DNA from 3 places in the Peribacillus sp. NPDC058002 genome. Region 2 is predicted to be linked to each of the others. Evidence: riboswitches for the same ligand, from Rfam matches in the RefSeq annotation. Region 2 holds a riboswitch; each other region holds the start of a gene.
The links. A riboswitch is a leader RNA that binds a small molecule or an ion and turns the genes downstream of it on or off. The one in region 2 is predicted to bind preQ1.
Positions count from the first base shown of each region.

Region 1: linked by a shared signal. The riboswitch ahead of ACFVSH_RS03200 (QueT transporter family protein) and the one ahead of queF (preQ(1) synthase) in region 2 are both predicted to bind preQ1.
Region 3: linked by a shared signal. The riboswitch ahead of ACFVSH_RS20965 (VUT family protein) and the one ahead of queF (preQ(1) synthase) in region 2 are both predicted to bind preQ1.

Region 1 covers NZ_JBHVQU010000008.1:8,801-12,080, reverse strand. The annotation lists gene ACFVSH_RS03210 (PAS domain S-box protein) at 1-447, opposite strand, end outside; gene ACFVSH_RS03205 (TVP38/TMEM64 family protein) at 563-1,219, opposite strand; gene ACFVSH_RS03200 (QueT transporter family protein) at 1,341-1,826, opposite strand; PreQ1 riboswitch class I at 1,833-1,877, opposite strand; gene ACFVSH_RS03195 (YbaK/EbsC family protein) at 2,046-2,567, shown strand; gene ACFVSH_RS03190 (hypothetical protein) at 2,699-3,280, shown strand, end outside.
Region 2 covers NZ_JBHVQU010000002.1:115,159-118,438, reverse strand. The annotation lists partial or broken gene ACFVSH_RS01195 (YfmQ family protein) at 1-102, shown strand, start outside; gene ACFVSH_RS01190 (BA3454 family stress response protein) at 430-564, opposite strand; gene ACFVSH_RS01185 (EamA family transporter) at 811-1,668, opposite strand; PreQ1 riboswitch class I at 1,799-1,844, shown strand; gene queF (preQ(1) synthase) at 1,949-2,449, shown strand; gene ACFVSH_RS01175 (aspartate kinase) at 2,653-3,280, shown strand, end outside.
Region 3 covers NZ_JBHVQU010000187.1:368-3,647, reverse strand. The annotation lists gene ACFVSH_RS20980 (HD domain-containing protein) at 1-384, shown strand, start outside; gene ACFVSH_RS20975 (SRPBCC family protein) at 605-1,045, opposite strand; gene ACFVSH_RS20970 (SRPBCC family protein) at 1,090-1,566, opposite strand; PreQ1 riboswitch class I at 1,782-1,824, shown strand; gene ACFVSH_RS20965 (VUT family protein) at 1,875-2,417, shown strand; gene ACFVSH_RS20960 (hypothetical protein) at 2,438-2,587, shown strand; gene ACFVSH_RS20955 (PadR family transcriptional regulator) at 2,903-3,223, opposite strand.

The sequences.
Region 1 (3,280 bases), on a different contig from region 2:
CCTTGTGATTTCTCCTTTTACCCAAGTTTCTTCATCGGATACTTCACAGTAGATCAACGACTCTTTATAAAATTCTGAGTATTCCGCGAGCTCGCTGTCTCTTTTTCCCTTATAGTCCACATGCTCCAATTGAAATAATTGCAGGCCGAAGGTATTGGATTCAAGCCAACGGCCATCACCATCCTTAAAGTTAACGAAATCCACCATTGAATTGATGAGTGTACGCCGACGTTGCTCAGCTTCTTTTAATTGCTTGAATTCTTCCCTTTTAGCTAAATAAAGATATAAAACCAAGCCTATTGATAAAAGGAAAACAAATCCTTCCGCTCTTTGAAGTTGAATGAAGACCTCTTTGTTTTGGATATTTGTAGTTAAAAAATAGTCGAACACGACTAGTGTTAGAATCCCGGATAGGATATATATTGCTAAAATGGAGCGTTTGGACATGGAGATTCTCCCTGATTTTAAGACATTTCTAAGGTAAAATTACATACACATTTTAACAAACTATCGGAAAAAAATATATGCAGATTCCTAAATAAAAAAACAGGGGCCAAAGTGGTCACCTGTTTTTTCTGAAAAAGGTTTGTTTCCTTTTCTTTTTTGCACGCTTATAGATAATGAAAAATAGTAAGAGGACGAGTGCGAGTGCTGCTAGCGTATATTGGTTCATTTCAACAGATAATAGTCCATATGGAATGAGCGAAAGGAAGAAAAAGTAAATAAGGTTGCCAAGTGCCGTCGCTAATAAAAAATCCTTGAAAGTGACGGTGCTGACACCAGCTACCAAGTTAATTAAGCTTGTTGGGATCAGAGGGAAAATCCTGCCTGTAAAAACGTACATGAAGCCATGCTCCACAACGGTTTCTTGCCATTTTTCGCTAATTTTCTTTATGAGAAGTTCCTGAAACCAGTTTCTTGCTGCATAAAAAATGAAACCTGAGGCAACAACGCTTGTAAACCAACTCCATAGATATCCATATATGAATCCGAATATCGCGACATTGATGGTCAGGAGCAAAATTAAGGGGATGATTGTAAAAGAATTTTGTACAAACATCAATACGAATGTCACAATAAATGTAAGCAAAAGGTTTTCCTTCAAAATCCCAATAACAGAATCCAGATCACTTTTCCAAACCAAAGTGAATAACTCTGCATTATAGAAAATAAATATTGCGATTACCAATAGACCGATTATGGTCAGGATTTTTTTCAAAGGGCCACCACCATTCTTACTAGTAGTTTATCATTTTCGAGTTCATTGGTGAAAAAAGAGCTGCCGCATCATTGCAGACAGCTCTTTTCCATTATAGTGGGTTCCCGACACGAAGATTCCATTAAAGCCACTTTTCAAACTGAATTCTTTTGTTCATTCCATAAATGATTGGCGCTCCAATCAAGAGGACAACGAATTCACCGACAGCCGTGGTCATCCAGCTTAACCAGAATGGGAAGCCCAGGGCAAGATTCAGCTCAATTGCAATTAAAAACATTGTGAACGTGAAAAAGATAATCGTGGCGATCATCCGTCCTTTAATGCCTTTTATGAACCGAGAAACAAAAATGACAAGCAATAAGGCGAGCAGAGATTGCCCCACCCCGAAAATCAAGTCATATGGCACCATCGGCGAAAAGAGCAGATTCGATATGAAGACTCCGCCGACGATACCGTAGATATACTTTTTATTGAATACAATCAGATGATTCAATATTTCCGGTACACGAAATTGGAACATCTGAAATGAAATTGGTTGGAATACCAATGAGACCGCCACATACAAGGCAGCCAATAACCCGCTTATTACGAGTGTACGAACATTCATTTTACTCTCTCCCTAGTTTTTTATCGTGGGATGGTTACGAACCACGTTTAGGCGTTTGCCCGATGTTTAATAGTATCCCATGTAAGCTTGTTTCGTCAATTTGTAAAGAATGGTTTTAATTTATAAGTTTCCAAGCAGGGGAAGTGGCTCAAGGATTTTGATTTATTGCAATGATGGATGATATTATTTCAATATGTACTTCAAAGGAGTGAATATAGGATGTCGATCGAAAGTGTCAAAAGCCATTTTAAACAATGGGACCGGGAAGGCGATGTAATGGAGTTCGAAACATCGAGTGCTACAGTGATTGAAGCAGCGGAAACCATCGGTGTTATCCCAGCGCGGATTGCTAAGACTCTTTCCTTTAAGGGAGAAGGTGAAAAAGCCATTTTGGTTGTTGCCGCAGGGGACTCGAAAGTGGATAATAAGAAATTTCGTCAGACGTTCGGTTTCAAAGCACGTATGCTTTCACCTGAAGAAGTGCTTGCACAGACCGGCCATGCCATCGGAGGGGTTTGCCCGTTTGGTTTGGCAAATGATCTAGCTGTTTTTCTTGATGTATCGATGAAACGCTTTGATACATTGTTCCCGGCATGCGGCAGTGCGAACTCTGCAATAGAACTTAAACTCGCTGAGTTGTTTGAATATTCAGGTGCTAAGGATTGGGTGGATGTATGCAAAGGTTGGGAAGAGAAGGGAAATGAGGAAACGCCGATAGGCAATGCAGTTAATGGCCTTTGATGGTTTCAAAAAATCCACATGAATGGTATTGAGTCCACTACGGTGGACTTTATTTTAGTGGCGGCCGCATACATTTTCTATGGTTTAAGCGGAAAATCGGGCGGAAAGTGTTCCTGAGCGGAGGTTGAAAGATGTTAAATGAAAGCAAAAGAAAAAGCAATAACAGCTATCTTAGTCTTAAAACTCTTTATGAAGAGAATATAACGGTTAAGAGCATTGCCCAGGAGCTTGAGTTTTGCCATAAAAACGATCTGGCGGTGGATATCCAGAAAGCATTGGAAAAAAAGAACTTTGATATATTGGCAGTGCAAGATCAGGGGGAAATCATCGGGTATATCGAAAGGGAAGAACTCGGTGATGGAAGCATTTCTGAATATTTGAGAAACTTTTCACCAAGGGAAATGGTTTCGGATTCAACCCCTTTGATCCAGCTTCTCCAGATTTTTAAGAATAAAACAAGGGTGTTCGTATTAGAGAATAATTCGATTAAAAAGTTGATTACCCATGCCGACCTTCAAAAGCCTCCGATCAGGATGCTGATATTCGGATACATTACTTTATTGGAAATGAGGATGAGCGATATCATCCAGGATAGATTCGGCGATGGCAGCTGGTATCCAATGATCAGCGAAGACCGTTTAGAAAAGGCAACCGAATTATATAGAAGGAGAATCGATAAAAACGAGGATATCAATATAATCGAGTGCCTGCAA
Region 2 (3,280 bases):
GTCGATGTAGTCAAACAGTACAAGAAGAAAGTCATTTCTTATAGTCTTCTTTCAGATAGCCTCCAAGAGCATTCCGTGCCATTAATAAGTAAATTAGTTTAATAAAAAAATGACGGTCTCGTTAAGGACCGTCTTAGACTGTAGACAATTTAACCGTTAATTTCCGCTCCAGGCACTCGCTTTCCCCGCAGGAGTCTCGTAACCCTGCGTTCCAATTAGCTTTATATAGAACTCTTTTGTCTATAAACTGAGACCGGTTTTTAATGAATTTTATTAAAAATCTAGTACACAAACTGACGTCATAATTTTAGTTTTTTTGGAAAATGCAATTAAAAGAGAGGGGATTACTGTAAGAGGTTCTTTCATCGTGCATATGAAATTATTTATATTGTAATAAAAAAGCAGGTATCTATTGCGATGCCTGCCTTTTTATGCTTTCCATTGTTTTTCAACTTGATGAAGCGCTTGTTGTAAAATTACTTCATGATCCGTATCCGGTTTAGTAAGGACGTTAGTTTGATAAGATTTTCCTTGAAAATCAACCGTTACCGTAACTTTTACCATTATGCATCTTTCCTTTCCTAATTCAGAATTAAATGGGGTGGTTGTACCTATTTCTTTAATACCCGTGACAGAGGATTTTTCAAACATTTCAAAAGTAGTAAAACATAAAGAATTAATATTCAAAATTATCTGATATTTTTAAGGGTGTGTCAACACTTTTTTTTGACCACCCTATTTCCCGGCACAATAAAAAACGGCCTGGCTTGTACTCATGGCTGTCAGGTCGTTTTTGTAAATGAACTATATTCATATTTTAGTCAAGATAATGCCGATTAATGCTGCAAGTACGCCGGCAACTTGATAGTTTTTTAGTTTTTCCTTGAATAAATAACATCCTGCGAATACGACAACTAAACAGTTCAGGCTGACGACAGGGAAGATGATGCTTGCGATGCCAGTGTTCAACGCAAAGAAATAACATCCATAGCCTATAGTGCTTAAAAGGCCCACCAAGGAACCGATTTTGACTTCCTTTAGCTTGATTTTTTCCTTTTTAAAGGCCAGAGCCGAAAGAAGATAAAGAGTTCCGCCTCCATACATTGATACCAGGATATCAAGGGAATTTAAATGAAGACGTGTTGATGTCGTCATAAGAATGCCTAGCACACCAAAAGATAAAATGGATAATAATGTGTGCATCATCCAAGGGACATATTGATGGTTGCCTTTAGCATTAGGTGTATACTGAATGACTAATGTAGCGAGAAACATGCAGACGATTCCAGTCCACTGCAAAGTAGAAATATGTTCGTGAAAAATTAAAGCAGCACAGAGAATGGGGAATATTGCATTCGCTGCGATTAAAGGAGATGTCAAGCTTGCCGGTCCTTTTTCAAAGGCGCTTGCCATCTGGATATTACCATTAGCGTTCAGTACCCCAATGGCTCCACCAAGCATGATGGACAGCCAGTTAAACTGTAAACCATCCACAGATACTCCATAAGATATGGCCAAAATAAAAGCTGAAAAATAAAAGAAAAATTGGATATGTACTTTTGAGTAACCCTTTCCGCTACTCCATTTAAAAATGCTGTTATTGATTCCAAAACATAAACTCGTGATGAGGGCTGCAAAAATCCACATTGACGTAATCTCTTCCTTCATGTAGGATAAACTTCTTCTACATTTTAAGCTGAATGCATGCTGGAATCAAACCAAATTTTAAAAGTATGATTGACAGATTAGATATTTTTTTCTATATTTACTATGACAATTTTAAAATATTTCCCGATAAACGGGAGAGGTTCATAGCATCACCCTCTTAAAAAAACTATGGCTTTGATATTTTTCGCGAATCAACCATATCTTTGAGGAGATATGGTTTTTGTTATATAGAGGCCCATTTTATGAATCTCCCTGAAACGTGGGATTAGGAGGACTTTTAATGTCTGGAAGAAAAGAAGAAGAGTTAAAAAAAGATATCACACTGCTTGGGAATCAAGGAACAAAATATACATTCGACTATGCGCCTGAAATCCTTGAGTCATTCGATAACAAACATCCGAACCGGGATTATTTCGTCAAATTCAATTGCCCGGAATTCACTAGCTTATGTCCGATAACGGGCCAGCCGGACTTTGCGACCATTTACATCAGCTATATTCCAAGTGTGAAAATGGTGGAAAGCAAATCATTGAAACTTTATTTATTCAGCTTCCGCAATCACGGTGATTTCCATGAAGACTGCATGAACATCATCATGAATGATTTAATCGAATTGATGGATCCTAAATATATTGAAGTCTGGGGCAAGTTTACACCTAGGGGCGGAATTTCCATCGACCCTTACACGAATTATGGGAAACCAGGTACGAAATATGAGGAAATGGCGGATTACCGCTTGATGAACCATGACTTATATCCTGAAACCGTGGATAATCGCTAAAGAATAGGAGAGACAATGGGCAAATGCCCGTTGTCTTTTTTAGTTTTTTAGCTATTATCGATTAGTGGTCTTGTTGTTTTGTCCTTTTTAAAAACACAATTGTCCTCCTGTAACGGAATTTACACTTGATTGTTTCGAGAAAAAGCGTAATAATAGGGAGAGTTAATTTTGACAGAATATTTACGAAAATAGGGGTTGTCGAGATGAAAGTTGCAAAGTTTGGTGGAAGTTCACTTGCGTCAGGTGAACAGTTGAGAAAGGTATTCGAAATTGTTGTTTCTGATCCAGAGAGGAAGATTGTAGTCGTTTCGGCTCCAGGGAAACGCAATTCCGATGATATAAAGGTGACGGATTTATTGATTGAAGCTGCTGAACAGCAACTGCGCGGGGATAACGGAGAGCATTTGATAAAAGATGTCGTATCCCGCTATGCGAGCATTGCTGAAGAACTGGATATATCAGAGAGTGTCGTCACTGGGATCCGCGAAAATTTAATGGCGCTGTTGCATGCAGACCAAACTAACCCGAAGCGCTATTTGGATACTTTGAAGGCCAGTGGCGAGGATAATAATGCAAAGCTGGTCGCAGGTTATTTCCAAAGCCTTGGAGTAGAGGCGCAGTATATAAATCCGAAGAAGGCTGGCTTGATCGTAACGGATGAAGGTGGATTTACCAAGGTGCTTCCAGAATCTTATGATCGGTTATATGCTCTGCGTGATGAGCCTGGAATCGTAGTATTCCCAGGGTTCTTCGGTTATACGTTAGATGGTGATGTTTTAACCTTCTCAAGAAGCGGTTCTGATATTACGGGTTCGATTCTTGCGAATGGGG
Region 3 (3,280 bases), on a different contig from region 2:
GTTATTGATTTTTTCATGAACCCACTTAATATATATGGCTATGATGTATTGGCAAAGACCTTAAAATTGGCTTTGGCTAAAAATCTGATCAGCCTTGATGACTTACTCGGTACAGATGAAGAAGTTATGTCCTTGTTAAGCTCCACTGAAGACCATGAGGTGAAAAATCTGTTAAAACGGATCCATGGTAACGTAAACGTGATAGAAAATCAATTGGAATACGATTTACATCGGAAAAATAAAGTGCGCCTTATTGATCCTTCCGTTATTGAAGGAACCCAATTATTAAGAGCATCCAGTTTATCAGAAAGAGTCAAGAAAATGGGGATGGAAGCCTATGAAAAAGCTTCGAAGGGCATATATCTAAAAGTGATTTCCGATTGAATGTCATGTCCAACCATACGGAAAGTAAAACTCAAGTGTGATATTCATCCTTGAGTTTTTTCTCCTCCCGTATGCTTTCTTTGACCTTGATTAAGGAAAGAAGGTAAGACTCAATAGGACCCAACATGCTTAAAAAACATAAGTATCATTGTGCCGGGAGTCAGGACGCCCAATTGCATTTTTAGTGATCTATCTAATCTGAACCAGCACCCTTTACGAATTAAAAAATTATGGATGCTCTCAAAGTATTAACCCCATTTTCTAAGTAACCCTTTAAACAAGTTAATGTATAAACCCAACCTTCCTTTTGTCCTATCATTTTATTTATCAATTCGGGATCGTCCTCTTCCAAACCTGATTCGTTCACTTCAATAATTGTACTCATTTTATCCGACTCTTTTAGGGTAATTGTAACAATCGTTTCTTGATCAATTCCTCCCCATGAGAATACGATTTTCCTATTTTCCTCTACTTCCAATACATGAATGGCCACTTCAGCATCGTATTCGTTATATCTCAATGTAAGCGTCCTGCCTTGTTCCCATCTTTCAGAACTCGATGAGAACCAGAAATTCCCGATTCTTTCTGGGTCCACTATGGCTTCAAACACTTCATTGGTTGGTTTGGCTATTTTAAACTTCGTGATTATTTGCGTATCCATCACTATCAACTCTCTTTCAATTTTTTTAAGTTTTCCACTACCACTTAATTATCCCGATCTACTGTTATCGGCGGCAGGGTCCGTCCCGTTTCAAGCAAGCTCTTCAGGTTACTTAGAATTGCTGGCCATCCATTATACAAGCCTTCAAAGGTATGATCATCATATACGAAATCCGTCTCCAGAAGCTCTTCATGCCTAAGCGTTAATTTCAAAGTCGAATCATCCATGGGCTGCAGTATAAAAGTGACCCGAGTAGGCTGCTCGCGAGGTGTTTCGTCTCCTGGCATGTTCCATGTGAACGAGAGCAGGTGCAGCGGCTCACACTTGAGTACTTTACCATGATCAGTAATACGCCCATCTTCCAGCATATATGTAACGCTTGAGCCTTCTTGCCAGTCAGACTGGACTTGGCATCCAAAATGGTACCTCTTCGTGACTTCACCGCTCGTCAGGGCTTCCCAAAGCTTCTCTGGTGTGGTTGCGATATAAATAGCATGAACAAACGATGGTTTTTTTATCATCTTTTTCCTCCTCGCGTTTATACCTCATATCAAGATCGTAACATTATTCTATCAATCATTTTCGGCTTTTCATATACAGCTGGTCTAGCAGTTTTCTGCGACAAAAATCGCCAGAGTCATTGAATTGACCATTGTCCGTGCAAGCCATATGGAAACTTCTTGATTTCCAATCGCTTTCAAGCTACGATAAATAAGGAAAATGATAATCCGCTCGGGCGGAAGAGGTTCTAGCTACCCTCTCAAAAAAACTAAGGGGAACAGTGCTCTTTCTTAGGGTGCTGTTTTTTCTGTATAAGGAGAATTAAGAAATGTTAAGAATTTTATTGTATTTAGTATCCATCATCACGGCGAATGTGGTTACAGCAGCTTTTGCGCCATTGCATTTTGGCATGTTCATCATTCCGATGGGTACATTGCTCATCGGGGGAACCTTCATCTTTCGAGATCTCGTCCAGAATAAATTCGGCCGCGCAAAGACCTATATATGTATCGTCACTGCACTTATTTTATCTGCGTGTGTATCATTTTTATTAGGAGATACGTTATTGATTGTATTTGCTTCCGCATTATCGTTCGTGGTCGCAGAAACAGCGGATACGGAAATATATACCCGTTTAAAACTCCCGATGAGTTGGAGAGTGTTTTACAGCGGAATCGTTGGAGGGTTTTTCGATTCGGTGATATTTGTCGTGATTGGCCTAAGTCCATTAGGTGCCAATATATTGCCATGGGAAGCAGTACCCGCTGCGGTCATCGGCCAAATCATCGTTAAAACGATCATTCAGTCAATTGGTGCCGTACTGTTGGGACGAATTAACGTAGAGCTGGAGAAACGTGTAGTCTCCAGTTAAAGCTAGGAGGGATGCACTCGATGGATGGAACCAAAAAAGAAAAAGATAAATGCTATTGCCTCGAGGCTTTTCGTGAAAAATATGGCCCGCATGTTCAAGGGGATTGTATGAAGCTCTCTTGCGCCAATTATCGCAAGCATAAAGGAATAGACAAAAAAAGACCTAATTAGGTCTTTTTTTTGCGTGAACGGAGTAACTCACGAGTAAACGGTGCGAAATCATGAGTGTAGTATAAATTCACGAGTAAGCGGTGCGAAATCATGAGTGTAGTATAAATTCACGAGTAAAAGTGCAAAATTCACGAGTAAAAGTGCGAAACTCACGAGTAAAAGTGCGAAACTCACGAGTAAAAGTGCGAAACTCACGAGTAAACGGTGTGAAATCATGAGTGCAGTATGGATTCACGAGTAAACAGCCCAAAACTCAGCAAAAAAAAGCTTCCTGCGCCTTTCCAAGTAATGGGTGCAGGGAGCTTTTTATTTTGTTTAGAATTGCTCTGCGCTTTTCCGGACTAATTTTTCCAGGAAGTAAAAGCATTCTCGTTTCCTTTCAAGTTCGGTTTGTCCATTTTCGGTGACGTGATAATATTTCCTGCGGCCTGAATCTGACTCTTTCCAATGGCCTGTTATGAATTCCTTTTTTTCTAATCGTTTAAGGGCGGAGTAGAGGGTGCCTTCACTTATTTGATATTTTCCCATGCTCATTTCCTTCAAGATCTTCGTGATTTCATAGCCGTATAGCCTTTTTTGTGAGAGAAGTGAAAGTAAAAGGAGGTCAATGCTTCCCTTCATTAATTCTTTATCCAAATAAATTCTCCTCCTTTTCATTTTTAGTGTAATATGGTGTACATCGTATCACAAGGT